2 linked regions of the Desulfomonile tiedjei DSM 6799 genome follow. The main gene of each other region encodes a partner of the protein of the gene in region 2 in a complex. Links are inferred from orthologs where the notes say so. Each region holds a gene or a part of one and is shown on either strand. Other genes may lie near its edges.

The links.
Region 1: the proteins of dnaN (region 2) and dinB are in contact, whole or in part, in a solved structure (PDB 1OK7), measured with the Escherichia coli proteins. The link is inferred for Desulfomonile tiedjei DSM 6799 from one-to-one orthologs.

The regions. Positions count from the first base shown.
Region 1 is NC_018025.1:4,399,959-4,415,498, forward strand. Bases 12,491-15,347 are described here. They hold dinB (DNA polymerase IV), read right to left. Parts: upstream 14,568-15,347; coding sequence 13,413-14,567; downstream 12,491-13,412. Other genes in these bases: DESTI_RS18750 (ribose-phosphate pyrophosphokinase), read left to right, coding at 12,491-12,646; DESTI_RS18755 (50S ribosomal protein L25), read left to right, coding at 12,710-13,315; lexA (transcriptional repressor LexA), read right to left, coding at 14,577-15,188. In the rest of the region: DESTI_RS18695 (FAD-dependent oxidoreductase), read right to left, coding at 1-341; DESTI_RS18700 (efflux RND transporter periplasmic adaptor subunit), read right to left, coding at 821-2,005; DESTI_RS29130 (phosphatase PAP2 family protein), read left to right, coding at 2,183-2,875; DESTI_RS18710 (hypothetical protein), read left to right, coding at 2,977-3,402; DESTI_RS18715 (lysylphosphatidylglycerol synthase transmembrane domain-containing protein), read left to right, coding at 3,409-4,425; DESTI_RS31100 (DUF5989 family protein), read right to left, coding at 4,602-4,754; DESTI_RS29135 (SxtJ family membrane protein), read right to left, coding at 4,782-5,222; DESTI_RS18725 (carbamoyltransferase family protein), read right to left, coding at 5,361-7,178; DESTI_RS18730 (discoidin domain-containing protein), read right to left, coding at 7,184-9,031; DESTI_RS18735 (bifunctional metallophosphatase/5'-nucleotidase), read right to left, coding at 9,098-10,615; DESTI_RS18745 (XTP/dITP diphosphatase), read right to left, coding at 10,833-11,438; more of DESTI_RS18750, read left to right, coding at 11,702-12,490. UniProt on the Escherichia coli protein: Poorly processive, error-prone DNA polymerase involved in translesion repair and untargeted mutagenesis. Copies undamaged DNA at stalled replication forks, which arise in vivo from mismatched or misaligned primer ends.
Region 2 is NC_018025.1:935-16,421, reverse strand. Bases 12,684-15,487 are described here. They hold dnaN (DNA polymerase III subunit beta), read right to left. Parts: upstream 14,731-15,487; coding sequence 13,636-14,730; downstream 12,684-13,635. Other genes in these bases: dnaA (chromosomal replication initiator protein DnaA), read right to left, coding at 15,055-15,487; gyrB (DNA topoisomerase (ATP-hydrolyzing) subunit B), read right to left, coding at 12,684-13,522. Outside these bases: DESTI_RS00095 (hypothetical protein), read left to right, coding at 1-16; DESTI_RS00085 (4Fe-4S dicluster domain-containing protein), read left to right, coding at 582-920; DESTI_RS00080 (2-oxoacid:acceptor oxidoreductase subunit alpha), read left to right, coding at 977-2,125; DESTI_RS00075 (thiamine pyrophosphate-dependent enzyme), read left to right, coding at 2,256-3,179; DESTI_RS00070 (2-oxoacid:acceptor oxidoreductase family protein), read left to right, coding at 3,176-3,742; CoB-CoM heterodisulfide reductase HdrA2, read left to right, coding at 3,889-6,330; DESTI_RS28145 (4Fe-4S dicluster domain-containing protein), read left to right, coding at 6,327-6,788; DESTI_RS00055 (CoB--CoM heterodisulfide reductase iron-sulfur subunit B family protein), read left to right, coding at 6,825-7,718; DESTI_RS00045 (Mrp/NBP35 family ATP-binding protein), read left to right, coding at 8,059-8,922; DESTI_RS00040 (rhomboid family intramembrane serine protease), read left to right, coding at 9,298-10,011; DESTI_RS00035 (hypothetical protein), read left to right, coding at 10,230-10,934; more of gyrB, read right to left, coding at 11,093-12,683. UniProt on the Escherichia coli protein: Confers DNA tethering and processivity to DNA polymerases and other proteins. Acts as a clamp, forming a ring around DNA (a reaction catalyzed by the clamp-loading complex) which diffuses in an ATP-independent manner freely and bidirectionally along dsDNA.

The sequences.
Region 1 (15,540 bases), 4.4 Mb from region 2 along the record:
AATAGTCCTCCCACAGGCGGCCCGAATGTGTCTTTGTGATCGTCCGCAGCCCTTTTTATATGGCAAATGTTCACCGGCTTCCCGAGTTCCGGTTCACCATGACGGCATTTCTGCTCGCAGGGGCGGGAGCAGATTCGTCCGAGCACTCCAGGCATAAGATTTACGATTCTGTTCAACTCGTAGGAATTGTCGTACTTGCCTTCGTATAACGATCGAATGTATGCAGGAATGTTTGTATATGCAGGACAAGCGCTCTGGCACGGCACGTTGACGCGCACGTAATCGAAATCCGCCGGACTGGTCGAGTACAGCATTTCCGTTTGGTGTATGTTCGTATCCATTGTTTCGCCTCCATGTGTCCGGCCATTGTGCCCGATGTAGTATTATGCCGTGTTACCGATGAAGAGTGCAGCCGTCTTTCGGTGAAAGCGGGTTCGCATGCCTCCCCTGTTGAACAATTGATGGAAAAGCCCCTGAAAAATGCAATTTCCAGTATAAAGCATTCAGCACAAACCTTGTAACAGCATTCACCGGAGACAGCCGCAATCGGCTGATACTGGACTCTCCGGCGTGCATTGCTTTTCAGGTTCTCGTATCCTCTCGGACCGCGTATTTTCGTATTTGAGGCTGTTCAAAAGTCGAAATTTACCCCAGATCGTGCCACGAATTTGTCATCGTCCTGTTGGCATCATTGTAGGGGCGGGCCTGGTGTCCGCCCAAATCAGGGTAGGCACTAGGCCTACCCCTACAAAAATACCGAATCGTGGCACGATTTGTTGTGTGTTCGAGAATTTTGAGACACTTTCATTTTTCCGGTCCGCTAGAACCTGAATCGAAGTCCTCTTGATTGCGATTCAGTTTTTTTTCGCACGCTAGCTTCCACCACGACCTTGTCGCCGGCCTTTAACTCATTCGTGAAGATCTGAATCCCCTCGATTCCTACAATTCCCACTTTGACAAGTATTGGTTTAATGTTGTTTCCATTTTCCAATTTCCACAATCGACGCTCTCCGGGTTTCAGCTCGGGCAGATTCGTAGGACCGACTATAGATTCCGAAGGGATGAAACGAAGCGCCTGATCCGGGACGATTAGAGCTTCCGGGACTTCGGTCAATCGGATGCGGACATTTGCGGTCATGCCTGGCCGGAGTCTCAGGTCCTTGTTTTCCACGTCCAATATCACGTTGTACGTGACCACGTTCTGTTCGATTTTGGGGTCGTTGCGGATCTGAGTTACTTCAGCAGCGAATTCCGTGTCGGGAAATGCCGGCACCGTGAACGTGGCCAATTGTCCGGTTTTCACTCTGCCGATATCCGCTTCGTCAACGTTGGTATGTACCTGCATGCGGGTAAGATCTTCGGCAATCTTGAAAAGAACGGGAGTTTGAAAGCTTGCAGTAACGGTCTGGCCGACATCCATATTGCGGGCAACTACTATTCCATCAACCGGAGCCTCTATGCGCGTGTATCGGAGTTGCAGTTCTGCTTCCTTGAGCTTGGCTTCAGCCTGAGAGACCTTTGCTTTATCCACCAGCACCTGAGCCTTTGCAGCATCGGCTTTAGTTTTTGCCGCGTCGTATTCTTGCTGGCTGATGGAGCTCTTTCCAATCAGGGTTTCTTTTCTCGCCAATGTCCTGAGTTCGTCTTCCAGGGTGACTTCCGATTTGACGAGATTCGCCTGCGCGGACATCAGGTCTGCCTTTGCCTGTTCGACTTTTGCTGCATAGGTGTCAGGATCGATGAGTGCTACGAGCTGATCTTTCTTAACTTCGGACTCGAAATCGGCATACAATGTTTTAATGGTTCCGGAGACCTGGCTTCCCACCAGAACTTCAACCAATGGCTTCAGCGTACCGCTGGACGTGATCTCAGCTTTGAGCGTGCCCCGCTGAACCGGCGCAGTCATGTATTTGACTTCCGGTTCTTCTTTCGATGAACCGTTGTACACGAAATAGATCCCAACGAGTGCAGCGATGATGACCAGAACGATGATTGCTCTCTTCAACTTTTTCTCCATAAATCGCCAAGCGGTTCGAATGGAAAACAATTCAGTGAAGAACAGATGCGACCTCAAGAGTATACCACTTCTCAGGAATTATGACCTGTTGCTGTTGCCAAACTGTTACGACAATGGCAAGATTCTCAAGCACCTGATCTCGTGATATTTGTTCTTGGGGTTTACATGTTTATAGACAGTCTAAGAACGAAAGGTTTCATTATAATTTGTGCATTATTGTGCCTCGGGATAGTGGGCTCTGCAATACTTGAGGTGTCCGGGGCAGACATCGATTTGACGAGCTGTTTTTACCGAGCCGGCGGTGCCAATGGCGGCTGGACCCTCGGAGCAACTTCTCCCTGGAAACAGCTCTACAGGTACGGCGAATATTCTGTGGTTGCATTCGCTCTGGGTGTGCTCGTTCTGCTGATCGCATCTTGGAAAGGACGGGTTCGGCGAGAATATACCAAACCTGCACTCGTGGTGATTCTGACGGTCATAATCGGCCCGGGAATTCTGGTGAATGGGATCCTCAAAGAGTATTGGGGCCGTCCGAGGCCGGTTGATACCATAGAATTCGGCGGGCAACAGCGATACCGGAGAGTTCTGCAGCCGGGAACTCCGGGGAATGGCAAATCGTTCACGTGCGGACACTGTGCCATGGCTTTTTCGGTGGTCTCCGGCGCCGCTTTCTATCCGCTGCATCCCACAGCCGCAGTGACAATGGTTGCAGTTGGAACAGCATACGGCATCGTCATGGGTGTTGCCAGAATCGCACAAGGAGGACATTTTCCCACGGACGTGCTCTGGTCGGGAATTCTCGTCTGCGTCGTGATTGTCTTTCTCTATTATTTTGTTTTTCGTATTCCGGAACTCTAACGGAGCACCAAGACATGAACGTTGAGCCATCTTACTGCTTCGATGTGTTGGGGATGGTGAAAATCTTGACTCGGTCGTAGATTCTCTCCTAGGATAACAGGATGAAACCACGGGTAAGCGCAAGAGAGTGTAAGCATATGTATGGCGGGGCCGCGTCGATAATACTGGCGGTGATTCTTCTTGGATTCGTGAGTGCTTGGGGTCAGGTTCCCTTTCCGCCGCAACAGCCCATGGGACCGCCGGGGCCGCCTGTCCAGCAGCCACCCCAAGGAATGCAACAACCAACGGAATATGCGTTCCGGCCGGATCTCACCAATCCGCAATTCGGGGAATGTCTGAATTTGGAAAAGCAGTGGAAAATGCTGTACCAGCATTATGTCCAGGAGTACCAGCGTGCACAGATGATGAATCCCCGAGATCCCAATTATGGTATGGTTACCCGTCAAATGCAGAACCTGAAATACCAGCTCGACAATGCCTGGAATACCTTCAGCAGTCGATGCGTGTACTTTCCTCGCCAAAGATAAGTGTCTATGCAGAACAAAGCTGTCTCTCAATCGAATGAACCGGTCCAAGCGCAGGACTCACCGGACAATAGCTCTTTTTCGTATCAACGGGTAATCAGATCCATACTGCTGCTGACTCTGGCGGGCGTCGTCTTCTATGCGGGAGCGACAATAGCCGGAGATTATACGGCCATTTCTCAAGCACTGGCCGGTTTTCCTGCGCAATCACTGGCGCTTGTGCTGGTGCTGGTCCTAGTGGGCTGGTTTTTGAGAGGATGGCGTTTTCATTATTATCTACGGAGCAACCATGCTGACGTTCCGTTTGCCTATTCCCTGGCATCGTTTCTCGCAGGGTTTGCTCTCACTGCTACTCCCGGAAAGCTCGGGGAGGCGGTAAAGGGTGTCTTTCTGAAACAGGATTATGGCGTTCCCGTGACGCAGGTAATGGGAATAGTCATGATGGAGAGATTGATGGATCTCGCCGGAGTATTGCTGCTCGCGTCGTTTTCCGTATTTCTCTTCAAAGGTTGGGAACACCTCTTTTTCCTCTGTGCCGCAGCAATCGTTGTCGGTGGCGCCTTCTTATGCATGGAAAGCCTGTACAAACCCGTGTTGGAGCGGCTCGCAAAACTGCCAGTGCTGTCTCGAATTTGCGACAAGATCCTTATCATTCTCGAAACAGGCCGGAGCCTCATGACTGTCAGAATCTTCATTGTGGGGTTGGTGGTTTCCACCATCTCTTGGGGGATGGAATCGCTTTCCCTGTACGTCATCTTTCAAGGATTCCAGCTCAAGTCTACCTTGCTGGAAGCGAACTTTGCATACTGTATCTCAACCCTTGCAGGAGCACTGACCATGCTGCCCGGAGGGGTCGTTACCACAGAAGGAACCATGGTGGGCGTACTCCACTATATGGGAATCACCTATTCCCAGGGATTGCCCGCGGTGCTACTCATTCGATTGTGTACGCTGTGGTTTGCGGTTGCCGTGGGAGCAGGCTTCATGGCCCTGCTTATGGCCAGGAACAGCCGTTCAAAGAAGTAAGATTTGGGGAACCTTCTTTGTAAAGAAGGTTCCCCAAGCCCTTCCAAGAAACTTTTAACATTTGGTTTAACTATTAATTTCCCAAGGGAAATTAATAGTTAAACCAATATTGGAAGTTCTTGGGATGGGGTTCGGGGAAACACTTCTTACAAGAAGGGTTTCCCCGATCTTACTTCTTAGAACAGTGTGTAGATAAACGGTGCTGCCACTGGCGAGCTTGCCGCGAGTATTATAAAGGCAGAGAGTATTACCAGAACCACCAGAATCGGTGCCAGCCAGAATTTCTTGCGCACCTTGAGAAAATCCCAGAATTCTTTTACCAGGGACATTTCGTTCTTCCTCCTGAATTACACGTCCTAAAATTGTCTCTCGTATCTCTCAATACTGGGGTTCGGCTCTTGTTCCTTTGCCTTCCAGTACGTCGGCGCCAGAGGGTCGAGTTTTCGTTCCATGGGATCTTTGCCGACAAGTTTCATGAACAGACCTGTCGGAGTGATAACTAAAAAGAAGACCAGAGTCAAAATGATTCGCGATATAAAGTACCCGAGCACAACGGATAACTGAATCCACACCCGGTATATTCCTCGGAATAATGGTGGTATCAATCGGCACAGCGCAAGGACCACTCCTGCAACGATCCAGATCCAGCCATTTGCGGAACCTTTCCAGAAAAGCAAATAGCTCCCGATGACCGCGGGGATTACCAGAAACAGTCCAGCCAGAATGGTGAGATCACGGCTGCTGGGCTCTTTCCATGCCGCTCTTACTTCTTCCCTGATTTCTTGGATAATATTCATGTTAACTCGACAACCCGCATTGCACGCATATGTGTATTAAAATCGTTTATTTCCAATGGACTGTTCGAAGAGTATACAATAAAACTTCATGGAAAGGAACAGTCTACACTAACCAAACGTACCTCTTTTCACAGAAAACTAATCAAGTTCAAATTGGCTGCGCCAATCCGAATCTCCTTTGAGCTCCGGTTGCTCCTTTTTATCCAGGAGAAACGATCCGAGCACCAGGTAATCCATTTCCGTACGCATGAAGCACAGGTAGGCATGTTCCGGGCTCATCACGATAGGTTCTCCACGCACATTGAATGAAGTGTTCACAATTACCGGGCAACCGGTTTTCTCGCGAAACGCTGCAATCATCTCGTGATACAGAGGATTAGTCTCTTTGTGCACGGTTTGAATTCTAGCGGAATAATCGACGTGCGTGATGGCCGGGATTTCCGATCTGGCAACATTCAGTTTATCGATACCCCAGAGTTGTTGTTCGTTGTCGGTCATCTTGCGGCGGATCTTCTCGTCCACGTTTGCCACCAGCAACATGTAGGGAGAAGGTCGATCGAGCTCGAAAAATCTCTGCACGTCTTCTGCAAGGATCGAAGGAGCAAACGGTCTAAAGCTCTCCCGATACTTGATTTTTAAGTTCATCTGGGATTGCATCTGGGGATTTCGTGCATCGCCGATGATCGAACGCGACCCGAGGGCACGTGGACCGAATTCCATTCTACCCTGGAACCAGCCGATGACTTTACCTTCGGCAATGAGGTTCGCCACTCTCGAGGGCATCTGACCGTTGCCCATATACTCGTACGGGTAGCCGTGTTTTTCGAGGAATTCTCTGATCTGAGCCTCGTCATAAGCCGGTCCAAGGTAAGAGCCGACCTGCTTATCCATTCTGTCATCTGCAGTTCTCTCATTATTCAGGAGCTGATGCCAGACAAAAAGAGCTGCTCCCAAAGCCCCTCCAGCATCCCCTGCAGCAGGCTGGATCCACAGATCGTCAAAAGGACCTTCCCGCAGAATACGGCCATTGCCCACACAGTTCAGAGCCACACCTCCCGCGAGACAAAGATACTTTTCGCCGGTGACCCTTTTGATGTGCCGGGCAGTTCGGATCATGACTTCTTCTGTCACCACCTGCACGGATTTGGCCAGATCCATCTCCCTTTGGGTAAGCTTCGCTTCAGGTTTTCGTGCAGGGCCGTCGAAGAGTCTCTCAAAGGCCGCACCGGTCATGGTAAGCCCGTACGGATAGGTGAAGTAATCCATATTGAGTTTGAACGATCCATCTTCTTTGAGGTCGATCAACTCTTTCAGGATCGCGTCTACATATTTGGGCTCTCCATAAGGGGCAAGTCCCATTACCTTATATTCGCCGGAGTTGACTTTGAAACCAGTGAAATACGTGAAAGCGGAGTACAGGAGACCCAGGGAATGGGGAAATTGGATTTCCGAATCGATCCGAATTTTATTGCCTGCGCCTACGCCGTAGCTCGTTGTGGTCCACTCTCCCACACCGTCCATGGTGAGGAAAGCGGCTCTTTCGAATGGCGATGGAAAGAAAGCGCTTGCAGCATGGGATTCGTGGTGTTCGGGAAATAGTATTTTCCCTTCGTAATCCAGGTTCTTCCGTATGAGGGTGGGCAAATGGAGCTTCTGTTTGAGCCACGACGGCATAGCCATGAGGAATGATGTCCATCCCCGCGGAGCATAAGAGATATACGTTTCCAGGATTCGCTCGAATTTAATCAACGGCTTGTCGTAAAAAGCGACATAGTCCAGTTCCTGAGCCGTAATTCCAGCCTCTTTCAAGCAATAGTCAATCGCATCTTTGGGAAAGGCGTGATCGTGCTTGATCCGGGTAAATCGTTCCTGTTGAGCGGCTGAGACAATGATCCCGTCTCTCACGAGACAGGCTGCACTGTCATGATAATATGCTGAAATTCCGAGAATATTCATGGGTTCTACCGATATACGCTCAGGGAGCGGAGTCGAATGGATCGCTCTGCGACGCGAATTGGTTTGTATCGTACAAAACGGGCCTGTACTGGTTTAGCTGCATAGTATTCGAAACCCGGCCAACGGGAAAAACTGTCCGTTTGCTGACTTGTCGCTCGCACAAACGGTTCCCACTGTTTTTCATCCAGAGATGTTTCCATTTCCCATTCATGAGGAACCGATGCTTCATCGGCCCAAACAACTCTGATCCTGCTCATGGTATGAGCTTCTCCAAAATCGAATACCATTTCGAGTGGCTGGTCTTTTACCGAACGGGCGGAAAAGAGAACCTCTCCGGGATAGCCTCGAAGCACATTTTCCGGTCCTACATCGGAGCTGTCCGGAGCAGGTGCGTACTTGACCGTGCCGGACGCTGCCAGATCCCAGAAGAAACTGTCTTTTTCCTTTATTTTATCCGTTTCATCCAGAGGTCTGGCGAAAATATGCTCTTTTACGAGATTTGCCAGCTCTTTCGCAAGGAGAAAATTAGCTCCCGGGGTAAGATGACACCAATCGGTGAAGACCCACTCCGTGACATCGTCAAAATAATCCGAAAAGTCCACCAGAAAATAATTTGTTCTTTCAGCGCTCTGTCGGGCGCGTTCAAGATATAGCTGGTACATTTTGTCTGATGGAATCCCGTAATATGTCCTGTACCCGCTGAGGGAATCGAGTATTTGCTCTTTTTCGTGCTTCTGCTTTTGGCTCAAGTAGAACCATGGCTGAAGCGCTATGATATGCGGTATTCCGTCATTCTGAAGCGCTGCGTGATAATCCTCCATGACGCGAACAACTGCAGCTATGTTGCGATCAACCCGTCTCGATTTCTCTTCCACGGAAAGATTTGCGAATGGATCGGTTCCGAATGTCTCGGACAACCCTCTTTGCATGTGAATGCCTTTGTTCAATTCCTGAAAAAGATCTCTTCCGTTCCAAAACAGTGTCACGAGATAGGAATTGTTCTTGAACCACAACGTCAGATATGAAGAAAGCCCCGGCCCGTTATACGCGAAGACCTCTTCCAGGATATTATGAAATTGTCCTTCTCTGAAGTAGTTCCAGTCAGGAGTAAGTTTACTGATCATCGGCAATTCGTTTGCGCCGTCCAGCGAGATCACGAGATCCGGCGAGTAATCCCTTAATTTCGTCATGTATCGCATGAGGAGGTGTTGATACGCGTGACCCCATACGGCCGTGTTGTATACCTTGATGGTCTTTCCCTCAATGGGAGCAGTCGCATTCAGAATCATCTCGAGAGCATGGGAAATAGTCTCGCGATATTCGATTCCGTAATTATTCATTGCAAATGCGGCTTCACCCACGGGTCCCATACCGAACGCGGTCGATCCTCCGGTAAGAAACACACGGTATTCATCAGCCGGTTTTTCTTTGGGAATATCTCGTGGCTCGCGAAATCCCGCATTGTTTGCATACTCGTACCGATTTCCCTTGGAGATGTTGTACTCAAGGCAGACTCCGGGGACAAAATCGTAATCGTAATGCGATACGGGCATGGTGAAGTCCCGTCGCGCCATAATGAGGTTTCCCGGATAAATCGAGGAGACGTAGGTTTTGCCTAACGACCAGTAAGCCACTTTTTCCAGAGCGAGCAGAATCAGAACAACACTGGCGATCAAGAAAACTATATATAACGGAACCCTGAGAACAGGCCAAACGTACCTGCCCAAAAATCCTGATTTCTTCTGAACAGATTGAAAAGACTCAGCAGCGGATTCTGTTTCCCGTGCGACTTTTTTCAGCTCCAGTTCTGCCTCGGCTTGCCCCACAAGACTTTGGGTATACTTCTCGGTCATGGCAACTCTGTTTATATCAAAAGAGCACGCAGGGCAAGAGGTCAGATGTACGAGAGTCAGACAGCGCTATTTCAATTTTTCGATTCCCGCTGCCGTTATGGGCTGTCCCGTTTGTACGAAATCGATGAAGAGTTCTGAAACCTGTTTTTCATAATTAAAACGATTGCGGCCGTTTTCTTTGAATACGGCGTATCCGTCTCCGCCTGCTGCCAAGAAGTCGCTTATCGCTACGGAATACTCGGAACTTGGTTTGAACGGCTTGCCGCCTACGGAAGCGATCTTCACGGCTCCATTGCCAACAGAATAGTCAATGCCATGAATCTGTAGCTTTCCGCCGCTCCCAGGCTCAAGTTCGACGCTTCTCTGGAGCACCGAACGGAGTTCTTCGCCGGAAAGAGTCATCTTTACAACAATGTTGGAGAACGGAAGCACGGTATAAATGTCCATCAAGGTGATCGGTCCTTCGTTGATGCTTTCCCGAATGGAGCCACCATTGATGAGTGCAACATCCGTCTTCGCGTATTCAGCCATCAAGTATGAAAGGATGCTGCCCAAGTTCGTCGTGCGATCGGACCTGACGCTGCGCTTGCTTCCATCGAGGAATATTTCGGCCTTACCTATTGGGCGCCGCATCTCCGGTCCGAAGACTTTCTGATGTTCCTCAATAATGGCCGTTATTTGTGGATCTTCTTTGATATCCGGACCAAGCGCCATTAATTCCCCGTGATATTTCACCACGTTTCCGCCTGAGACTTCCAGGTCTAGTTTGCCGACGTACTCCGAATAGGCGTCTGCCTGCACGATAAGAGTGTTCCCCACCTTCAGGGGCTGTGGCAAGTTTGTATGGGTATGGCCTCCTACGATTACGTCTATCTCGGGCACGGCTTCAGCGAGCTTCACGTCTTGGTCTACGCCAATGTGGGTCAAAGCGATAACGAGATCCGAATCCGCGGTATCCTTGACAATTTCTTTGGCCGCTTTAATGGGGTCCTCAAAAATCAGACCTTCCACGTTCCGCGGGTGCGTCGTAACAGGAGTGTCCTTGGTCGTGAGGCCGAATATGATTACCCGAGTGTCGGATTTGGGAAATTTCTTTGTGATGGACGCTTCGAACACTCTGTCACCTTTTGAGGTCCTTATATTTGCACTGAGAAGCGGAAATCCCATTTTGGGGAGCAGGTTTTTCATCAGGTTTTCCTGCCCATAGTCAAATTCATGATTTCCAACAGCCATGGCGGTGAAGCCCATGACATTCATGAGCTCTACGCCCAAAGAGCCTTTGAAGACCGCTGAAAACGGTGTTCCCGTGAGGAGATCTCCTGCCATGAACGTGAGCGTCTCTTTTCCCTGCTCTGCATTTGCCGCTCTCACCTGGTTCATCACCGTAAGCGCCTTTCCGAACCCACCCATTGCACTTTCTTTCTCTTTCTTGGGGACGTAATGAGCGTGCGGATCGTTCATGTGGAGAATGGTAAGATTCAGAGTCTCGGAGGCAAAGGATCCCTGAGTTACGAACAATCCGAGAAAGACGACAATTAACCAGAAACACCAAACCGGTCTGCGAAAAAAGGCGCAGAATTCCATCGCTTACCTCTCAATTATTTTGAAAAAGTCTTTTGAATCAGATGCAAAGAGGATGCGGACTGATGCATGGTCGGGGTGGCCGGATTCGAACCGGCGGCCTCGTGCTCCCAAGGCACGCGCGCTAACCAGGCTGCGCTACACCCCGAATTGGATGTTTATAGCCCGTGAAGATAAAAATCGCAACAGCAAGAAGATCTCTGCTGTTCCGATTCTCAACTCACGGATATTTATGATGCAGGAAATCCCCAACCTGTTTCAATGCCTTTCCACGATGGCTCACTCTGTTTTTTGCCGTTCGGTCCATTTCCGCAAAGGTTTGTCCTGCTTCCTCGTACAGGAAAATGGGATCGTACCCGAACCCCTCAGATCCCCGAAGCTCATGGATAATCTTTCCCTCGCAAACACCTTCAAAGGTGCGTTCCATTCCGTTCGGGTCTACAAGAGCCATGACGCACACAAAGCGCGCCGTGCGAAGCTCGTCAGGTACTCCATCCATTTCATGGAGCAGACGCCTGCATTTCTCCTCGTCAGACAAATCCTCCCCGCCGTATCGAGCGGAAAGCACCCCGGGCCGACCGTCCAGAGCATCGACGCAGAGCCCCGAATCGTCCGCCAGGGTAATCAGTCCTGTTTCCCGAGAGAGAGTTCGAGCCTTCTTCAGCGCATTCTCCTCGAATGTAACGCCGTCCTCTTCAACGTCCGGGAGATCCGGAAAATCAGTCATGGATCGGAATTCTATAGGTAAACCCTGTACCAGGTCTCGTATCTCTTTCACCTTGCCCTTATTCCGAGTCGCAATGAGAATGTGTGTGTCGCTCGTCATAAGCACCTCAAAACAGTAGATTCGCGGTACCTTTTTTATGCTCGGTTCTCGAGAATGTAAATCGTGGAATCCTCCCATAGGCATCAAAAAAAGAAGTGTCATAGGATGCTGATGAGCGGAGCGAACCGCAAACATTTTTGCCAGGGAGTCCCCTCCGTGCATAACTGAATGATTACAGGAGGTCTGGGTTTTTTATTGACAGAGTACAGGGCTGCAGTTAGTATTAATGGTTTAAGCAATCTCGCGTCCCAGAGGAATCCGCCATGAGGGTAGGACTCAAGATCTTCTCAGGAAATTCGAATCTGGATCTGGCACACGCTATTACGAGATATATGGGTATCCCGCTCGGCGCAGCTATGGTCGCTTCGTTCAGCGATGGCGAAATTCAGGTGGAATTTCGTGAAAACGTCAGGGGAATGGATGTATTCGTCCTTCAATCCACCTGTTGCCCTGTAAACGATAATATCATGGAACTTCTGGTTATGATTGATGCTCTGAAAAGAGCTTCCGCCAGTCGAGTGACGGCAGTGATGCCCTATTACGGATATGCTCGGCAGGATAGGAAAGTAGCCAGTCGCGCACCCATCACCGCAAAACTCATTGCAGATATCATCACAGCCGCAGGTGCCGATCGCGTGCTCACCATCGATCTGCATGCAGGGCAGATCCAGGGATTCTTTGACATCCCCGTGGATCACCTCTATGCGAGCCCCATCATGGCAGAAGCCATTAAAACGGATCTTACCACCAGCGAATGCACTGTGGTGTCCCCTGATGCGGGCGGTGTGGAGCGCGCCCGGGCTTTTGCAAAGAGGCTGGGAAGCAACCTCGCGATCATAGACAAACGCCGGTCTAAGCCGAACGAGTCCGATGTCATGCACGTCATCGGCGATGTGAGCGGAAGAGACGCAATTATTCTCGACGACATGGTAGATACGGCAGGGACTCTCTGCAAAGCCGCCGTTGCTCTGGGACATGCAGGAGCACGGAACATCTACGCGTGTGCGACTCATGCTGTTCTGTCGGGAAGCGCGGTTGACCGGATCAATCAGTCCCCCATCAAGAAACTCTATGTTACGGATACAATACCGACTCATCAAAAATTGGCTGCTTGTTCCAAGTTGCAGACAGAATCCATAGCGCCTTTGCTTGGTGAAGCAATAAGCAGAATACACCGAGAGGTTTCGGTCTCGGAACTTTTCGTTTAAACAAAGATCACGTGTCGCCGGGAAGTGGATTGAGAAAACCCGGCAAGCATGCCGGAGGAAATGATGAACAAAGTTCTTATTGAGGTTGAAAAGCGAACGGAAACAGGAAAAGGACCGGCCCGAAGATTGCGGGCAGTCGGAAAAATACCTGCAACACTATATGGCAGGAAGTCCGAACCGATTAGCCTTTCATTAAATGAACATGAATTCAGGAAGATTTATGAACGCGCCGGGAGTACTTCTCTTTTCGATTTGCAGATAAAGGGAGACGGCAAAGTTTTCACCCGAAGCGCACTTATCAAGGAACGCCAGATTCGCGCGTTTGACGGGACAATTCTGCACCTGGATTTTCAGGAAATTCTCATGGACGAGGCCATTGAAATGGCTATCCCGGTGGAATTCGAGGGCAAACCCATTGGCTTGGAAAAAGGAGGCGACTTCCTTATTACCACGAGAGAAATCCGCGTATCCTGTTTGCCCGGCAATATCCCGGAAGCTATTGTCGTCGATGTCTCCGGTCTCGATTTAGGACACTCCATCCATGTCGGGGAAATTACCCTTCCTGAAGGTGTCAGCGCAGTGGTTGAAGCAGGAGTTGCTCTTGCCAGTGTAACCGCTCCAAAGAAAGAAGAAGAGCCTGAGGAGCCCGAAGAGGAAAAAGCCGAATAGTATTGTTTCCTCCTTGTTCTCTGCTTCCATTCTCTTCAAATTCTGTTTTGCATCACAACATTTGAGTGGGACTTTCCTTTTGTGAAGAAAGTCCCACTCACCCGGATACCATTACCGATCCGAATCCGAATTTGCTGCGGATATCGTCCAAAGCACGGTCTCTGCGGATACGAACTTCACTTCCAGCATCGAACAGGTTTTCCTGAAAAATCGGCAAACCGATACCTGAAAGCTTGACTCCGACCTGACGTACTCTCGCACTTTTCTTCAAAAGTTTTGCCAGTAGTTCATCTACAGTTGTGAGGATTTCACCATTCGTGTTCATGGGGTGACTTCTGCTGAGACTTTTGCTGATGTCCGTAAAATCCGAGTACCTGATCTTCAGGGTAACAGTAGACGCCCCTACTCCTTCAGATCTCAGTCGTGCTGCCAGTTTTTCTCCCAGCTCCCGGGCCATGGATCTTATAAGTTTGCGGCTGATGGTGTCCTTCTCGAGAGTGCGCTCCTTGGAATAGGATTTCTGCATGTCGTCCGAATCCGGCTCGATGGGCCTGCCCTCTCCGCCCTGAGCCATTTCGACCAATCGTTCGCCCCATTTCCCCAGGAGAGCACGAACATCCTGTTTCCCTGCCGACACAAGGTCGCTCAATGTATGAATTCCCGCCTGCTTGAGAATCGCTTCAGCGCGTGCTCCCACTCCAGGAATGGATTCCACAGGGAGATGCTGCATGAGAACGAACGCATTGGGTGAATCAAGAAAGAGTAATCCGTTCGGTTTCGCGATACCTGCGGCAAGTTTTGCCCAACATCTGTTGGAAGCCAGACCTCCGGACACATTAATTCCGAGCGTTCCACGTATACGGAGAAGAATACGATGAGCGACTTCCCAGGGAGGCGCTTTGTGTAATCGCAATGTTCCCGAGAGATCCACGTATCCCTCATCCACACTGGTGACTTCGACGAGTGGAGAGAATTCCCTGATTATGGAAAACATCTGTCTGGAGAAAAGACTATACGCAGAAAAATTCGGCGCCAGAAAGATCCCGCGCGGACACAATCTTCTCGCTCGGGTCACCGGCATTGCAGAACGCACACCGAATCTCCGGGCCTCGTACGATGCTGCTGAGACCACCCCTCGGGAAGATGCGCCCACGATCACCGGCAACCCTTTTAACTCAGGCCTCAGCGCTTGTTCCACCGAAGCAAAGAACGCGTCGGCATCGATGTGGAGAATGAGCCTTTCTGTCTGCATCTGAGAAGCCTATCTGGCATATTTTCTAAGAATGCCGACTACTACTCCTTGAATGGAAATCTCCTCTTCATCGTAAATCATCACCGGGTACGCCGGATTCGCCGGTTCAAGCCGTATTTTCGACCCGTCCCGTCGAAAACGTTTCAGAGTCGCTTCGGAATTCCTCACCAGAGCCACTACCATATCCCCGTTCCTGACAGTCGGCCTTTTCTCGACAATGACGTAATCGCCATCCAGAACATGATCGTCCTGCATCGAGTCTCCTTTGACCTGGAGTACGAATGCGCTGTGTCTTCCCAGCATATCCGAAGGCAAGCTGATGGTTTCGGTGTCCCGGACTGCTTCGAGAGGTATTCCTGCTGCAATTCTCCCTTCAAGCGGGAGTTCGACCACCTGAGCAACCTGTTCCTCGGATGTCAGATCGATGGAACGATTTGCGTTCCATTTTTTCGTGAGGTAACCTTTTGCTTTCAGATTCTCTATATGCGCGTGTATGGTAGAAGGAGACGATCGACCTATTCCGCGTGCAACTTCTTCATAACTCGGTGCATGTCCGAATTCCTCGATGAATTTTCGGATATAATCGAGCACCATCTTCTGTTTTTTCGTGAGTGTCTGCATTTGTGTCGCCGTTAAGGTTCGAAATCGGACATGATCCGCTTTCACCAAATAGAAGCGCTTGTGTGATTCTCTCGGGAATCAAGATGGAGATTATATGAAAATAAACCGAAAGTCAAACGAATTTGTTCCGAAAGTGTGACCATTGATCTACCCGGGGGACAGATGTCTTTGCCCCGAAGGGGCTGCCCGTGAATAGCCGTGGGTGCAAACCCACGGAAAAAGCAAGGCAAACCTTTTGCTTCGAGGACCCTGGAAGGGTCCACCAAAACATCCTGCGATCATTGCCTGTTGGGCGACCCATTCAGGGTCGTTGACTCAGGGTTATGGGCGTGTCTGTGTCCACGGGTTGACA
Region 2 (15,487 bases):
TGATGCAACGGAATAGATTAATCCTTGTCTTACATAATTCAGATTCTCGGACCAGCCAAACGAAGCTTGCGTAAATTTCAGAAACACGAACAGAGTGTTGCGCGCGAATTAATTGAACCGTTGAAGAATGACCCAAGGCCCTCCGGGTGTGACAATGTCATGGGGCACAAGAATATTTTGAGGGTAAAACATCAGGATATCCGCGTCATCTATGGCGTAGCAGACGATATCAGGCATGTCTTCATAATTGACGTTCGAAGAAGAAATGAAGCTACGTACAAGAATATTCCCATCCAAACTCTGGATTTAGCAATTTCAGAAGCAATTTCAACCTTGAAAGCCCGATCACGAGACGATTGAGCCGTTGGAGACTCATGTGTCTGACTAATAAGATCTTTCCAGGCCTTCTTGACACTACTTCGATGCACCCCTGGGGATTATCACCAATTATCATTTACTGTTTTGCATCCATCACTGTCTTCAAAGCAGGACATCTCCGCTTCCTTTCCGTCAATTGACTCCTGGGAAAAATAGACTATACTACTCACACTTCAGCGCATTCCGAATACGGAGACGAACGCATGAAATTCTGGCGCCTACCCCTTGATTCCGAGGCTCATTCGATTCCGCAAGGAATTGTAAATATTATCGAAAATCGCTGTAAAGGATGCGGATTCTGTATCGAATTCTGTCCTAACGGTTGTTTGAAGGAAAGCAAACGATTCAACGCCAAGGGATATCATCCGCCGGAAGTAGTAATGCAAGCGGAAGACTGTGTGGAATGCGGACTGTGCGGTCTCATTTGTCCGGAATTTGCGATCTTCACGGAGTTGAAGGAAGCGAAGAAGATTACAGAAGAAGATATACAGAAGGTAACCACACGGTATTCTCGAAAAGATAAGCGATCCCAAAAACGATAACCGCCTGTGGCATAACAACATTCCTCCACTATTCTTTAAAGGAACCCAGGTTTTAGATGGCAGATAAAGATATTCTGACCGGTGAACATTTTATTCACGGAGATGCGGCCTGCGCGGAAGGCGGAATTGCTGCAGGATGCCGTTTCTTTGCCGGATATCCCATAACTCCTGCGACGGAAGTTGCCGAACGCATGGCCAGAAGACTGCCCCAGGTAGGCGGTGTGTACATCCAGATGGAAGACGAGATCGCCTCCATGGCCGCGATTCTGGGTGCTTCCTGGGGAGGCGTGAAATCAATGACCTCCACGTCGGGTCCGGGTTTTTCTCTGATGATGGAGAATATCGGTCTCGGGATGATGACTGAAACGCCCTGCGTTGTTGTCAATATACAGCGAGGTGGCCCTTCCACGGGTCTTCCGACACTTGTAGGCCAGGCGGATGTTATGCAGGCGAGATGGGGTTCTCATGGGGATTACGGCTGCATTGCTTTGGCTCCTTCATCGCCCCAGGAATGCTTCGATTTTACTGTGGATGCATTCAATCTGTCGGAAATCTACCGCCAGCCTGTTTTTGTGCTTGGTGACGAAGTTGTGGGGCATATGACCGAAAAGGTCATTATTCCACCGCGGGATAAGCTGAAGATCGTCGATCGCAAGAAGCCTCAAGTGTCAAAACAAGAGTACTTGCCGTTCGCCACGGAAGATTTGATGCCCGCACCGATGGCTGTTGCCGGCCAGGGGTATCACGTGCATGTGACGGGTCTGACTCACGATGAACGAGGATATCCCGTAATCACGGATGCGGTTCAGGAACGGAATGTCCGGCACATTGTGGATAAGATTCGCAAGAACGCTGAAAAAATTATCCGATATGATGCGGTTTTCCTTGACGATGCTGAAGTCGTCGTCGTGGCATACGGCTGTACCTCGCGGGTTGCCCGTCAATCGGTGGAAGACATGAGAGCAAAAGGTGTAAAGGCAGGGCTCCTTAGACTGATTACCTTGTGGCCTTTTCCTTCTCAGGTGATACGACGCCTTGCAAAACAGGCAAAAGCTTTTGTGGTTCCCGAAATCAACTACGGGCAGATCGCGTATGAAGTCGAACGAACTGCCCAGGGAAATGCCGAAGTGGTTTTAATGGCTCTCATGGGCGGGTCTATCCATACTCCCGAAGAAATAACGGAAACCGTCCTGGAATGTTTGTAATGCGTGCAGCCGGTAAGATTTCCCGCTCTGGTGCGTTTACGAACAGACGTACTGTACGTGCGGGCTCGAATATGAATAGCATTGGTCGGCCTGCATACAACGATCTCGATGATCGATATGTGGAGAATTCATGAAGGTAAAGCTTAGAGAAACCGTTCCATTCAACAAGGAAGCTGCGGACCTGCTCATTCAAAAGGATCATGGCCTTCATCCGGATGACAAGTACCTGAAACCCGGAAGAATTCCGCATATCTGGTGCCCCGGTTGCGGGCTTGGAGTTGTCCTCACCTCATTCATTGAAGCCATGCGCCGCAAGGGACTCACGGTGGATCAAAGCGCTGTAGTGTCCGGCATCGGTTGTACGGGAAGGGTCGCGGGATACCTCGACATGGACACGTACCATACCACCCATGGCAGAGCCATTCCTTTTGCTACCGGGTTAGCGCTGGCCAAACCCGATCTCCATGTGACGGTGTTTTCGGGAGACGGCGACTTATTCGCCATCGGAGGGAATCATCTGATCCACGCAGCCCGGCGCAATGTGAATCTGAAAGTGCTGTGCGTGAATAATTTCAATTTCGGTATGACGGGCGGGCAAGTGGCTCCCACAACTCCGCTCGAGGCCCGAACGTCCACCACTCCCACGGGCAATGCGGAACCCGGTTTTAATCTCCCGTATTTGGCTCATGCAGCCGGAGCTGTCTATGTTGCCCGCTGGACCACGTTCCATCCACGGCAGCTCGTGCATTCCATCAGCCAGACATTCGATAAGAAGGGATTTACCTTCATCGAGGCTATCACACCATGTCCCACGGGATACGGCAGACCGAACAAGCTTGGCTCCGGATTGGAAGAGATGCGCTATTATCGTGAGATGTCTGAAATCAGGAATGGCGCCGATCTGAGAGAAACCGGAATTCGCCTCAGAGAAAAAATCATCGTTGGAACCTTTGTTAATACGCAGCGAGCCGATTTCATGGAGAATTATCGGGGCAAAGTGGTCGCTCGAGCCGCAGCAAAGGGAAAAGGGAAAGAAAAGGGCAAAGCCGCATGAGTGAGAAACAGGAGATCAGGCTTGCAGGTTTTGGAGGACAGGGGATAATCTTGTCCGGTCATATCCTCGGTAAAGCAGCAGCGCTTTTTGAGAAGAAAAATGCGGTCTTCACCCAGAGTTACGGCCCGGAAGCCAGAGGCGGTTCGTGCAGCGCAGATGTGGTCATCTCGGATGATGTCGTGCATTATCCGAAAGTCGGCCGCCCTGCGGTTCTCGTGATCATGAGTCAAGGAGCTTGGACCACGTACGGTCAATCCATCCTTCCCGGAGGCACCCTGATCCTCGACGAAGATTTAGTCACTATCGACAAGGACCCTGAAGGAATCACCGTTTACAGGGTTCCGGCCACTCGTCTCGCGGAATCTATGGGCAAGAAGATTGTGGCAAATATCGTAATGCTGGGAGCGGTTGGCGCTCTGGGAAACGTGGTCGCTTACGAATCTCTTAAGAATTCGGTACTCTCATCGATTCCGGCAGGTACGGAGGAACTCAATATTTCCGCTTTCGACAGGGGTTATCAGTATGGAGTGGATCTGTTGAAACGCATGCAAGCCAATGCATGATGGCGTCAAGTCTCTCTGAATTTCCGAATGCACAAAGGTGCGGCTGTATCCAAAGAGGGGAAGTCGTGAGCACCTTTGTCCGAAGATCCACATCGACAAAGTGTTTCACAAAGTTCTGAAGCGGATGTGCTGGAGGATACTGTTCATTGAAAGAAATAAATGAAACCATCGAGCCGATCAAGAGTTCTCTTCGCATCGGTGTCTATGTCTGCCATTGCGGTAAGAACATCGGTGGCACGGTCCGATGTGACGAAGTAGCTGAGTACGCCAGTCACTTGCCCGGCGTTATCCTCGCGAAAGACTCTCTATACACCTGTTCGGAACCCGGCCAGGAACAGATAAAGCACGATATACGCGAGCACGATCTAAACCGTGTTGTTGTTGCCTCCTGCACTCCGAGACTGCACGAGCCTACTTTCAGAGCTGCCTGTGAAAGTGCCGGTTTGAATCCCTATCTCCTGGAAATGGCAAACATTCGGGAGCACTGTTCGTGGGTTCACCTGCACGATAAGGACGCTGCCACCGAAAAGGCCAAAGATCTGGTCGCCATGGCGGTAAACAGAGCTGCACGCCTGAAGCCGCAAATTGAGGTTACGGTTCCAGTCACTCGGAAAGCGATGGTCATCGGTGGAGGTGTGGCAGGAATCCAGGCTGCTCTCGATATGGCCGATGCCGGATACAAGGTGTATCTCGTGGAACGTACCGGCAGTATCGGCGGCCGTATGGCCCAGATAGACAAGACCTTTCCCACTATGGATTGCTCCATCTGTATCCTGGCGCCAAAAATGAGCGAAGTGGGAAGACATCCGAATATCGAACTATTGACTCTCTCGGAAATCCAGGAAGTGCAAGGCCATATCGGTAATTTCAAGGCAAAGATCCTCAAAAAGGCTCGATATGTCACGAAAGAATGCACCGCCTGCGGGGACTGTATTCAGGCGTGTCCTCAGCTTTCACCGGATGAATTTAATGCCGGGCTGTCCATTCGCCGGGCCATTCATATCCCCTTCGCGCAAGCAGTTCCGTCCACTTTTCTCATCGATATGGACCGGTGCTTGAACAATCAGGGAATCGTTGCCTGCGATCGCTGTTTTCAATCCTGTTCTCACAAATGCATCGATTTCGCGGATAAAGACCAAATCCTTGAGCTTGAAGTCGGTACTATCGTCGTAGCCACGGGCGTTGAGGTGTACGATCCCACTGCATTGACTGAGCTTGGGTACGGTAAATTCCCGAATGTCATCACGACTCTTGAATTCGAACGACTCATCAATGCTGGCGGGCCTTCCGGCGGCGAGTTGATTCGACCGTCAGATCGCAAGAGACCGAAAAAAGTAGCGTTTCTTCAGTGCATCGGATCCAGGAGTAAAAGAAGCAATCCGTACTGCAGCAACGTATGTTGCATGAATACGGTAAAGGACGCTCTGCTCATCAAGGAACACTGGCCGGACACGGAAATCCATGTCTTCTACATTGATATTCGTGCATTCGGGAAAGGTTTCGAGGATCTCTTTCAGAGAGCCCGTCGAGAAGGCGTCGTTTTCATGCGCGGAATCCCCGGTGAAATCATCGAGGATATTCAGACCGGCGACCTCACACTTTTAGGCGAGAACACCCTTTTGGGAAGTCATTATAAATTCCATATGGATATGGTGATCCTTTCCGTAGGCATCAAGCCGCACAAAGACGCGGAAAAAATCCAACGACTACTCAATCTCGCAACAGATACCGACGGCTTTTACATGGAAGCGCATCCGAAACTCCGACCGGTAGACACTACCACTGGAGGGGTATTTCTGGCGGGAGCGGCAGAAGGTCCGAAAGATATTAAAGATTCCGTGACTCAGGCTTCTGCGGCGGCATCGAGAGCCAACATTCTCATGTCCAAGGGTGAAGTTCAGATACCTGCCATAACGTCCCACATCGATCCGGAAAAATGTACGGCCTGTGGTCTGTGCGCTCGCGTTTGTCCCTATCATGCCATTGAAGGCAGTAAAGAACAGGGATTCTACAGGGTTATCGAAGCAGCGTGTCAGGGATGCGGGGCCTGTGTTCCTGAGTGCAGGTTTGGAGCCATTGACCAGGCCCACTTCACAGAAGAACAGATCGTGTCGCAAATCGATGCAGCTTTGGCTATTGACCCGCACAACAAGATTTTGGCGTTCGCGTGCAACTGGTGTTCGTATGCCGGTGCGGATTTTGCCGGAGTGTCGAGGATGCAGTATCCGCATAATGTTCGCATTATACGCACTATGTGTTCTGCTCGGGTATCTCCATCCTGGATTGAAAAGGCCTTCAGCATGGGCGCCGGCGGCGTCCTGGTTTCAGGTTGCCATCCTGCAGACTGCCATTACAACAATGCGAACCAGAATACTGCACGAAGAGTAGATCGTTTCTGGAAACGCATGGAGAAGCTCGGGATTAACAAGGATCGTCTGAGATTAGCCTGGGTGTCGGCTGCTGAAGGGGCTCAGTTCGCAAAGGTCATAAAGGAAATGGAAGAGGGCTTGAGAAAACTCACACCCCAGGAAATAGAAGAAGCAGCCGAAAAACTGACAAAGTCTTTCAACAAGAAGAGTGAAGCATGACGATAAAAGTCTGGAAACACTTCTCTCGGGAAGATCTGTACGAATGTTATCAGTGTGCTCGATGTACGGGTTCCTGTCCGGCTATGGAGGTTGCTCCCGCGTACGGTCCCAGAGAGACTATTTTGAAGTGCCTCAATCTGGGTCACGACAAGGTGGTGGAAGACGAGAAAATATGGCTTTGCTGCACTTGCAACGTGTGCGAAGACAGATGTCCTCAGAAAATTCCCATTTCGGACCTGCTAGTTGCCCTTCGCAATTCTGCGGCACGTCGGGGAAACATTCCAATGAGGCTCAGCATGGCTATTGAACTGCTTGCCAAGACCGGTCGTTCGATGATCGTTCATCAATTGGACGAGATGCGTGCACACCATGGTCTGGCGCCTCTGCCTCCGGCTCCTGTGGAAGAAATCCGAGATCTTCTGAAGAAAAGCGGATTGGACGATATCATAGAGTTTTGAGCATTCCAGGCTACGGCCCGGTTTTGAAAGGTGAACATGAAATATGCCCTGTATCTGGGATGTGCAATCCCGATAAAATATCCCGGCTTTGAAGCTGCAACCCGGCTGGTGTGTGAGCGATTAGGTATTGAACTGCTGGACTTACCCTTTTCGTGTTGTCCTCCTCCGACGAGCATGAAGCTGGTGCACTACGAATCATGGCTGGCGCTTGCGGCTCGAAACCTGTGTCTTGCGGAAGAAGCCGGTGTCGATTTGCTGACCTTGTGTTCAGGATGCGTGAACACATTGAAAGAAGCAAATCACATCCTGAAACAGAGTGATTCGAAACGACGCAAGGTCAATCGCATCCTGGAAGAGTACAATCATCAGTTCAAGGGAACAATCAATGTAACGCATATCCTGGATGTGCTCTATCAGGATTCTGTGGTGGAACGACTGTTGAAAGAACGAGTCCGGGATGTTCCGCTACGGATTGGCTGCCATTATGGCTGCCATTATTTCCGGCCTCCAAAGATCATGTATCCCGGAGAATTGTCCGATGCGGAATCGTACGTTCCTGTGAAGATGGATCATCTCTTGTCGATCATCGGGGTAGAACCGGTGGAGTATTCCCGAAAATTCCTGTGTTGCGGATCTCCTCTGGGCGCTAATATGGACCAGGATGCAGGATACGAAATTACACGGCAAAAGCTCTCGTACATTCGGGAACGCAACATTCATGCACTGTCGGTGATCTGTCCTTCATGTTTCGAGCAGTTCGACATGGGACAAATCGTGCTTGGTCGCAAAACGAAAGAGAAAGAGAAAGTTCCCACTTTCTATTTGACTCAGCTTGTCGGCCTGGCTCTCGGCTTCAATCCCAAGCAGATCGGTCTGGACGTCCACAGGGTAAAACCGAGAAAGATCCTGGAAGCCATTGAGATTGCTTGAATGCCATGGCAAATATTTACAGGAACCATGATAGATTTTTCAATCTGTTATGCAGTTCTTTAAATATTGCCAATCCCTTCCTGCATTCAGCCGGAGTAGTCTAGTTGGCAGTAGCCGACATTCAAGAATTGGTGGGTGCCGTGCCTCCGTGCCGGCACATTTGTCCAAACAAATCGATCAGTTCAGCCCAGCAGGGACGCTGGGCCCTACTGTTTCTCATAAAAGGTAAGTTGTTCAAAAAGTCAGGTGTTATTTCGACTGCTACACACTTTTCCGACCAGGAGATGCAAAATCCTAAAGGTATACAGAACGAACCAGTCTTAGAATAAGGTAATGTAGAATGGCAGAGAAGAAACCCCCTTTATCCAAAGAAGAATTACAGGAATTGCGCGAAGAACTCATGCTTGCAGACAGTCTCACCAGAATCGAAAACACGCTTATGATTCTTTCGGGAAAAGGAGGCGTGGGAAAGAGTACTGTCGCAGTAAATCTTGCTGCAGCTCTGGCTGCATCCGACAGGCAGGTCGGGTTGCTGGATATAGACATTCACGGGCCGAGCATACCTACTCTGTTGAAGTTGGAAGGCGCTTCTGTCCAGGGACAATCGCAACGGGGCATGAGTCCCATTCAGTACAACAACAATCTGAAGGTTATGTCCGTGGAGTTTGTCCTCAAAGACCAGGCCCATGAAGCAGTCATATGGCGCGGCCCCATGAAACATCGTTTGATAAAGCAATTCATCGCTGAAGTTGACTGGGGCAATCTCGATTTTCTCATCGTGGATGCTCCTCCCGGAACTGGAGACGAGCCGCTTTCAATTTGTCAGATGGCTCCACCGCGATCTCGGGCGATTATCGTTACCACTCCGCAAAAGCTGGCTTTGCAGGATGTGAAGAAATCCATTCGTTTTTGCAGGGCCGTGGAAATGCCTATTTTCGGCATAGTCGAAAATATGAGCGGTTTTGTGTGTTCCAATTGTGGTACGGAACACGAGTTATTCAAGAGTGGTGGTGGAGAACGGCTTGCAAGAGAAACGGGATTTAAATTCCTGGGACGCATACCGTTGGATCCTCGACTGGTCACTGCCTCGGATGAAGGAAAACCGTTTGTGTTGGAATATCCAACTTCGGCTGCCGCAAAGGCCTTTGACCGGATGATCGAGCCAATTCTGGCATTGTCCCCGCCCAGAATGAAAAAGCACTAATCTAGCGAAGAAACCCTTCTTATCAGGAGGGTTTCCCCGCTTCCCCGAACCTCTTCTTAATGACTCCCGCTATTTTTACAGCAGTTGACGAAATTTCTTACTTTTGAACACATTGTGCTTTAATGAACGGGAAGGGCCCGGCGTCCCTGCTGGCCCGAAGAGATTGATTTGTGTTTGAAAAATGTGCCGGCACGGAGGCACGGCACCTACCAATTGTCGAGAAGTGCTTTTCGCAATTGGACACTGTTTTATACACTTGTTCTAATTGCGAAATGATCCATATAATGGAATTACGATGTAAATCGGAACTGTAATCTCAATCAACGATACAAATAATTGTGAAGCAACTCGTAAGTGGATAAAGAGGTATGATACATGTTTCCGCTGAGAGATGACATTCAATCTGAGAGTTTTCCCTTTGTTACTATTCTCATCATCATTCTCAATTCATTTATGTGGATGTACGAAATTTCACTCGGACCGAGACTCGAAAATTTTCTCTGGCAATATGGTCTGATTCCCCTACACGTGGTTGCTTACGACCATTTTCGGGGAGGGTTCATAGGAAATGCCTTGATCCCGATGTTTACCTCCATCTTCATGCATGGAGGATGGATGCACATCATTGGGAATATGTGGTTCCTGTGGATTTTCGGTGACAATATCGAAGGTAGATTAGGACATTTCAAATTTTTCCTCTTTTATCTCCTTTGTGGAATAGGCGCTTCAGTCATACACGTAATGTCCAGTCCGGAGTCCAGAATTCCTACTATCGGGGCAAGCGGCGCGATATCCGGAGTTCTGGGAGCGTACCTGATCAGCTTTCCTCATGCCCGAGTTTTGACGCTCTTCATTATCGTCATCATTATTCGTATTGTTGAAATTCCTGCGTTCGCTTTTCTGATATTCTGGTTTGTGTTCCAGTTCATAAGCAGTGCATCGCTGGCCTCCGTTCAGCAAGACGCCGGTGGGGTAGCATATTGGGCTCACATGGGTGGATTCGTGGTGGGGATTGTTCTGCTATTGTTATTTCCCAAGAAACCTGCTCCACAGCCTCATTCACGCCCTGCACTCTCGCGCAGATGGTGACAGCATCAGGATTGCGGATATTTGTTTCCTTTATCCGACATTTGCCGTAGAGATTCCCGCTGCAAAAGTGTATGCTGTGCTTCGCACAGTTACTGATAATTTCCGTGCACGTAGCTGAAAAGCAGTACATGTAACGGTGTTTACAAACAAAATCAAATGTGATATTTTTAATTTATCCAGACATCTAAACGAGAACGTTTTTACAAGGAGGCTTCCGCATGCTGGGAAACGAGGAAACACGTCGTCCCGTTTCGGAAAACAACCAAACAGGCGGATGGACTACGCTGCATTCATGGATATTCCTGGGTATTGTGGCAGTAGGGCTTCTGATGATCGGTATCCAGAATAGATACCACTACTTGAGCCCCTTGGGCCTGGGAAAAGCTTATAGAATAGACAAGCTTTTTGGAGGTATTCAGGAATTCGATCCTTCCAAAGGATGGATTACAGCACAACTCCAGCAGATGCAGCCTCCCCAAATGTCGGGCATGGATCCTTCTTCTATGGCAATGCAAATGCCCGGCGGCGGTCATCCCGGAATGATGCCGCCTTCTGTGAATGTTCCGGATGCGGCTGTACCGGTTCCTTCTGGTAAAGAGGAACCCCTCGCGGAAAAAGAAACCCAAATTCCAAGCACGCCATCTGTTCAACAAACCAAACCTCAAGAAACAAAGGAATTAACTACCGAAGAAAAATTACGCGCTTTCAAGCGGGCATTTCCGAATTTCGGTCAGGATGAATTTTCGCTTGCGAACGATGACTTGTATCCCGATTGGAAAAAGAATGTTTCTCCCTCAGGAAACTGGAATGAGTTTTTGACAACCTATCAAGAATTTATTCAGTGGTGGAACGATAAAGGATCTCCTGCAGAATCCGGGTTTAAGCTCTGGAAGGATTTTCTTGCACAGAAACCGAAACGTTAAAGCGATTGTCGAAATTTTGACGTTTATCCGAAGCTCCAAGACAAGATATTAGTGGAGACCGGCATCCACTAATTTTCTTAATCTTCTAATATTTTTAATCTTCAATCGGATATGATATCGAAGGAGGTTGCTCAGGCAACCTCCTTTTTTTGCAGCCTTTAATAATCCAAATTCACCACATTCAGCGCGTTTTTCTCTATGAACTCCCGTCTCGGCTCCACTTGATCGCCCATAAGTGTAGAAAAAATCTCATTGGCTTTGACCGCATCTTCAATGGCTACTTGAAGAATCTTCCGGTTTTCAGGATTCATGGTGGTTTCCCACAACTGATCGGCGTTCATCTCGCCGAGACCTTTGTAACGCTGAATAGCAAGTTTCTTTCTTCCGTTTTCCACTATCAACTCGACAAGATTGGAAAATGACGGGACTTCGATTCTCCGTTCATCCGTCTTCATTATGAAGGGGGGTTCTCCAACCAGCGTGACTCGTTTGTTGATAGAAACGATCTCTTCAAAGGACGGGGACTCGGTCATATCAAAATCGATTCTCGTACGTCTGGTCAATCCATTGTGTCGCGATTGCACATCCACGTAGTATTTCGATTCTTCTTCGTCTTTTTCCATATTCATAATCACAGGTCGGATGTACGGGTGTTTGGTTTCCAGTCTGGCGAGCACTTTTTGCATCAGTTCCCGCACCGTATCTTCACTGCTCAGAGAATCCGCTGTAAGCCCTTCTCTCACAAAAGCTTTGAGAACGATCCTTTCCATGTTCTTTCGTTCATACATATCAAGGATCTTCTCCATTCTCATCAAGTTCTTGATTATATTGACGAGTATGGTGCCTTCGAGAAGCTCGCCGTTGCTTTTTTCAATTCTGACGTTTTCCAAACCGTTATCCAGGACAATATTCTCAAGATCGCTTTCATCCTTTACATAGAATTCGTGTTTTCCCTTTTTCACTTTAAAAAGAGGCGGTTGCGCAAAATACAGGTATCCTCTGTTGATAACATCCGGCATCCACCTGAAAAAGAAAGTCAGGATGAGTGTTCGGATATGGGATCCATCCACATCTGCATCAGTCATAATGATGATTTTGTGATAGCGGATTTTGGAGACATCGAAATCTTCTTCACCAATTCCCGTTCCAAGAGCGGTCACAAGCGTCCGTATTTCCTGACTTTGGATAATTTTGTCAAATCGGGCCTTTTCCACGTTGAGAATCTTGCCTTTGAGCGGTAGCACAGCCTGGGTTCTTCGCTCCCGACCCTGTTTGGCCGAACCGCCGGCCGATTCGCCTTCCACAATGAAAAGCTCTGTTTGCTCAGGGTCTTTTTCCTGGCAATCGGCCAGTTTTCCGGGGAGTGCCGATATTTCGAGAGCGCTCTTTCTGCGAGTCAGTTCTCTGGCTTTCTTGGCCGCCTCACGGGCGCGACCGGCTTCTAAAGCCTTTTGCACTATCCATCGAGCTGTAGCGGGATTTTCCTCCAGGTATTGAGAAAGCTTGTCATTGACGAACTGCTCGACTATTCCGCGGATATCCATATTGCCGAGCTTTGACTTGGTCTGACTGTCAAATTGCGGATTCAGCATTCGGACACTGAGAACAGCCGTGAGCCCTTCCCGAAGATCCTCACCGCTTATGCTCACCTGACTTTTTCCGTTTTTTAGCAGGTTTTTAGAACTGGCATATTGATTCACGGTCCTCGTTAACGCGGCCCGAAAACCGGAAAGGTGTGTTCCACCTTCGAAGGTGTTGATATTATTGCAGTATGAAAATACTGTCTCTGAATAGCCGTCGTTGTACTGGATGGCGCATTCGATAAAATTGGAGTCTTTTTCTCCGATAATATAGATGGGGTTCCCATCCATTGTCTTTTTGGCCCGGTTAAGATGTTCCACGAAAGAGATTATTCCGCCTTCGTACTCAAAAACGGCTGGCGCCTTTTGGGATCGCTCATCTTCAAAACTGATCCTGAGGCCCTTATTCAGGTAGGCAAGCTCTCGTAAACGGGCAGCTATAATGTCATAGCCGAGTTCGAGATTGCCGAATATTGTCGAATCGGCTTTAAAAGTTATTTTTGTACCGTTTCTCTTGGTAGTGCCTACGACTTCAAGATCGCTGTCTTTTTTTCCTCGCCGGTATGTTTGGCGATAAACCTGGCCGCCTCGCCGTATTTCGAGTTTGAGCACTTCGGACAATGCATTCACGACCGAAACACCGACCCCGTGGAGTCCTCCGGATACTTTGTACGTATTGCTATCGAATTTCCCCCCTGCATGCAGCATAGTCATGACTACTTCCGCTGCGGGGATCTTTTCGGACGGATGCATTTCCGTGGGAATACCGCGGCCGTCATCTTCGATGGTGACTGACGAATCCAGGTGAACGATGACATCTATATTGTGGCAGAAACCTGCCAGGGCCTCATCGACAGCATTGTCAACAACTTCCCAAACCAATTGATGAAGACCTTCAGTACCGGTGTTGCCAATGTACATTCCCGGCGTATTTCTGACTGCCTCAAGGCCCTCCAAAACTCTAATATGTTCTGCACCATAGCTATGAACTTGCTGTTGTTGTTCCACAGCGTAATTTCCTCTCCAACGTAAAATTGGTTGATTTGCCCGGGCTTCTGAACCACCTTGCGGATCGTATTTTGCTGACCCGGTGTATTCTTTTCAGGAACTCTATAGCGGATTCATTTCCGCATGGGCATGACGAGGTTAAAATAGGATGCAACGGGTTCCGGACTGATTACTATGGGCGCACCTTCCTGGAGAAAATTGAGAGAAACCTGCTCGGAATCGATGGCTCCCAGAGCCTCTATAAGATACGCGACATTCACGACCACGGTGATGGGATCTCCGGAATATTCTGTTTCCACTACATCGCTGGCCGTGCCGAGATCCGGATGCGTTGCACTGAGCTCGATTCTCCCTGGTTGAACGTCCAAGACTATGCCCTTATTCCGTTCGGCAGCCAATACGGCTACTCTCCTCAAAGAATGGAGAAAACTCGTTTTCGGCACTGTTATCTTCTTTTCACCGGGAGGAGGCAACACTTTCCGGTAATCCGGATAATCTCCTTCGATGAGCCGAAGCGTCATGAAAAACTTGTCCGTTTTTAGCACCATATTCTTCGGTTCGAATCCAATGCTCACATCTTCTTTCACGCTTTCCAGCAATCGTTTTAGCTCCATCAAGCTCTTCTTCGGGATCAAGACCTTGGATTCGATAGGCAGTAAAACTTCACCATCTGCCAGTGCAAGCCTGTGACCATCCGTTGCAACCAATCTGGTCTTTCCCTCATTTCGTTCAAAGAGCACTCCATTCAGGTTGAAGCGGGAATCGTCGTTTGAAGAAGCGAATAACGTCTTGTCGATCAAGTAAATCAAGTCAGCACTTGGAATCGTTGCAGTTTCGACTTCCTCCGCAGCCTGCCAAACCGGATATTCCGATGCATCCATCCCGGCAAGCTCAAATACACTCCTTCCCGAACTGATCTTTATCCTTCCATTCTCTTGAAGTTCGACGGTGAGATCGCCGGAAGGTAGTTCCCTTACAATTTCGAAGATTTTTTTGGCAGGGACCGTGATCATCCCTTCCTTGCTTATAGAACAAGTATACATCATTTGAAGCCCGACTTCCAGGTCTGTGGCTGTAATCAACAGACTGGAATTACTGGCATTCAGAAGAATGTGAGACAAGATGGGCAGAGTGGATCTTTTTTCCGTAATGGGAACTGTCTTGGATAAACCTTCAAAAAACATGTCCCGAGCGATTTCAAACAACATGGAAGCTCCTTTATAGTGCCTAGAAACAAAATATGTTGAGAGATTCAAATCTGTTGTATGGAAAGAGGATATGTGAAATCGACTTCAATTTTCTCTGCAAAAAACTTTGGAGTGCTTTGACTCCGTTTATTCTTTTTCTTTGCATAGAAAGAAATAAAGAAGTAGTCGTAGTAGGTCTTGTGAAAATGTGGAAATCCCATTCCAGAGAAGTCTGACAGCGATTCCCGGTTGTGAAATACATGTTGATAAGTACTCGCGAAAAAAGTGCGTCACTGCATGAAGCAGGGATGTTCACTTTTCTTGAACAAGTTTTCAACACGATGTTCACAGACGAATATCCTTTTTCAAACCATCGATGAAATTCTTGAGAGAGCTGTCCTGTTCCATCTTTTTTTCAATCTTTCTGGTAGCATGAATGACAGTTGAATGATCTTTCCCGCCGAAAGATGCCCCAATTTCCGGATACGAAAGCTCAGTGAGTTCTCGAGCCAGGTACATACCCACCTGTCTTGGCTGTGCGTACAACTTATGTCTCTTCTTTGATTTTATATCAGCAGGTTTCACATTATAAGCTTTTGAAACGACAGAGATTATATCATCAACGGAAATGTTCTTTCTCGGTCGGTGAAGTATTTCCTTCAGAGCGGTTTGTGCAAGGCTCTTCGTCAGAGGAAGCCCCTGAAGCGTACTCATGGCTACGACTCGCACAAGATATCCGACCAATTCACGGACATTCGATTCTACTTGTTCCGCAAGA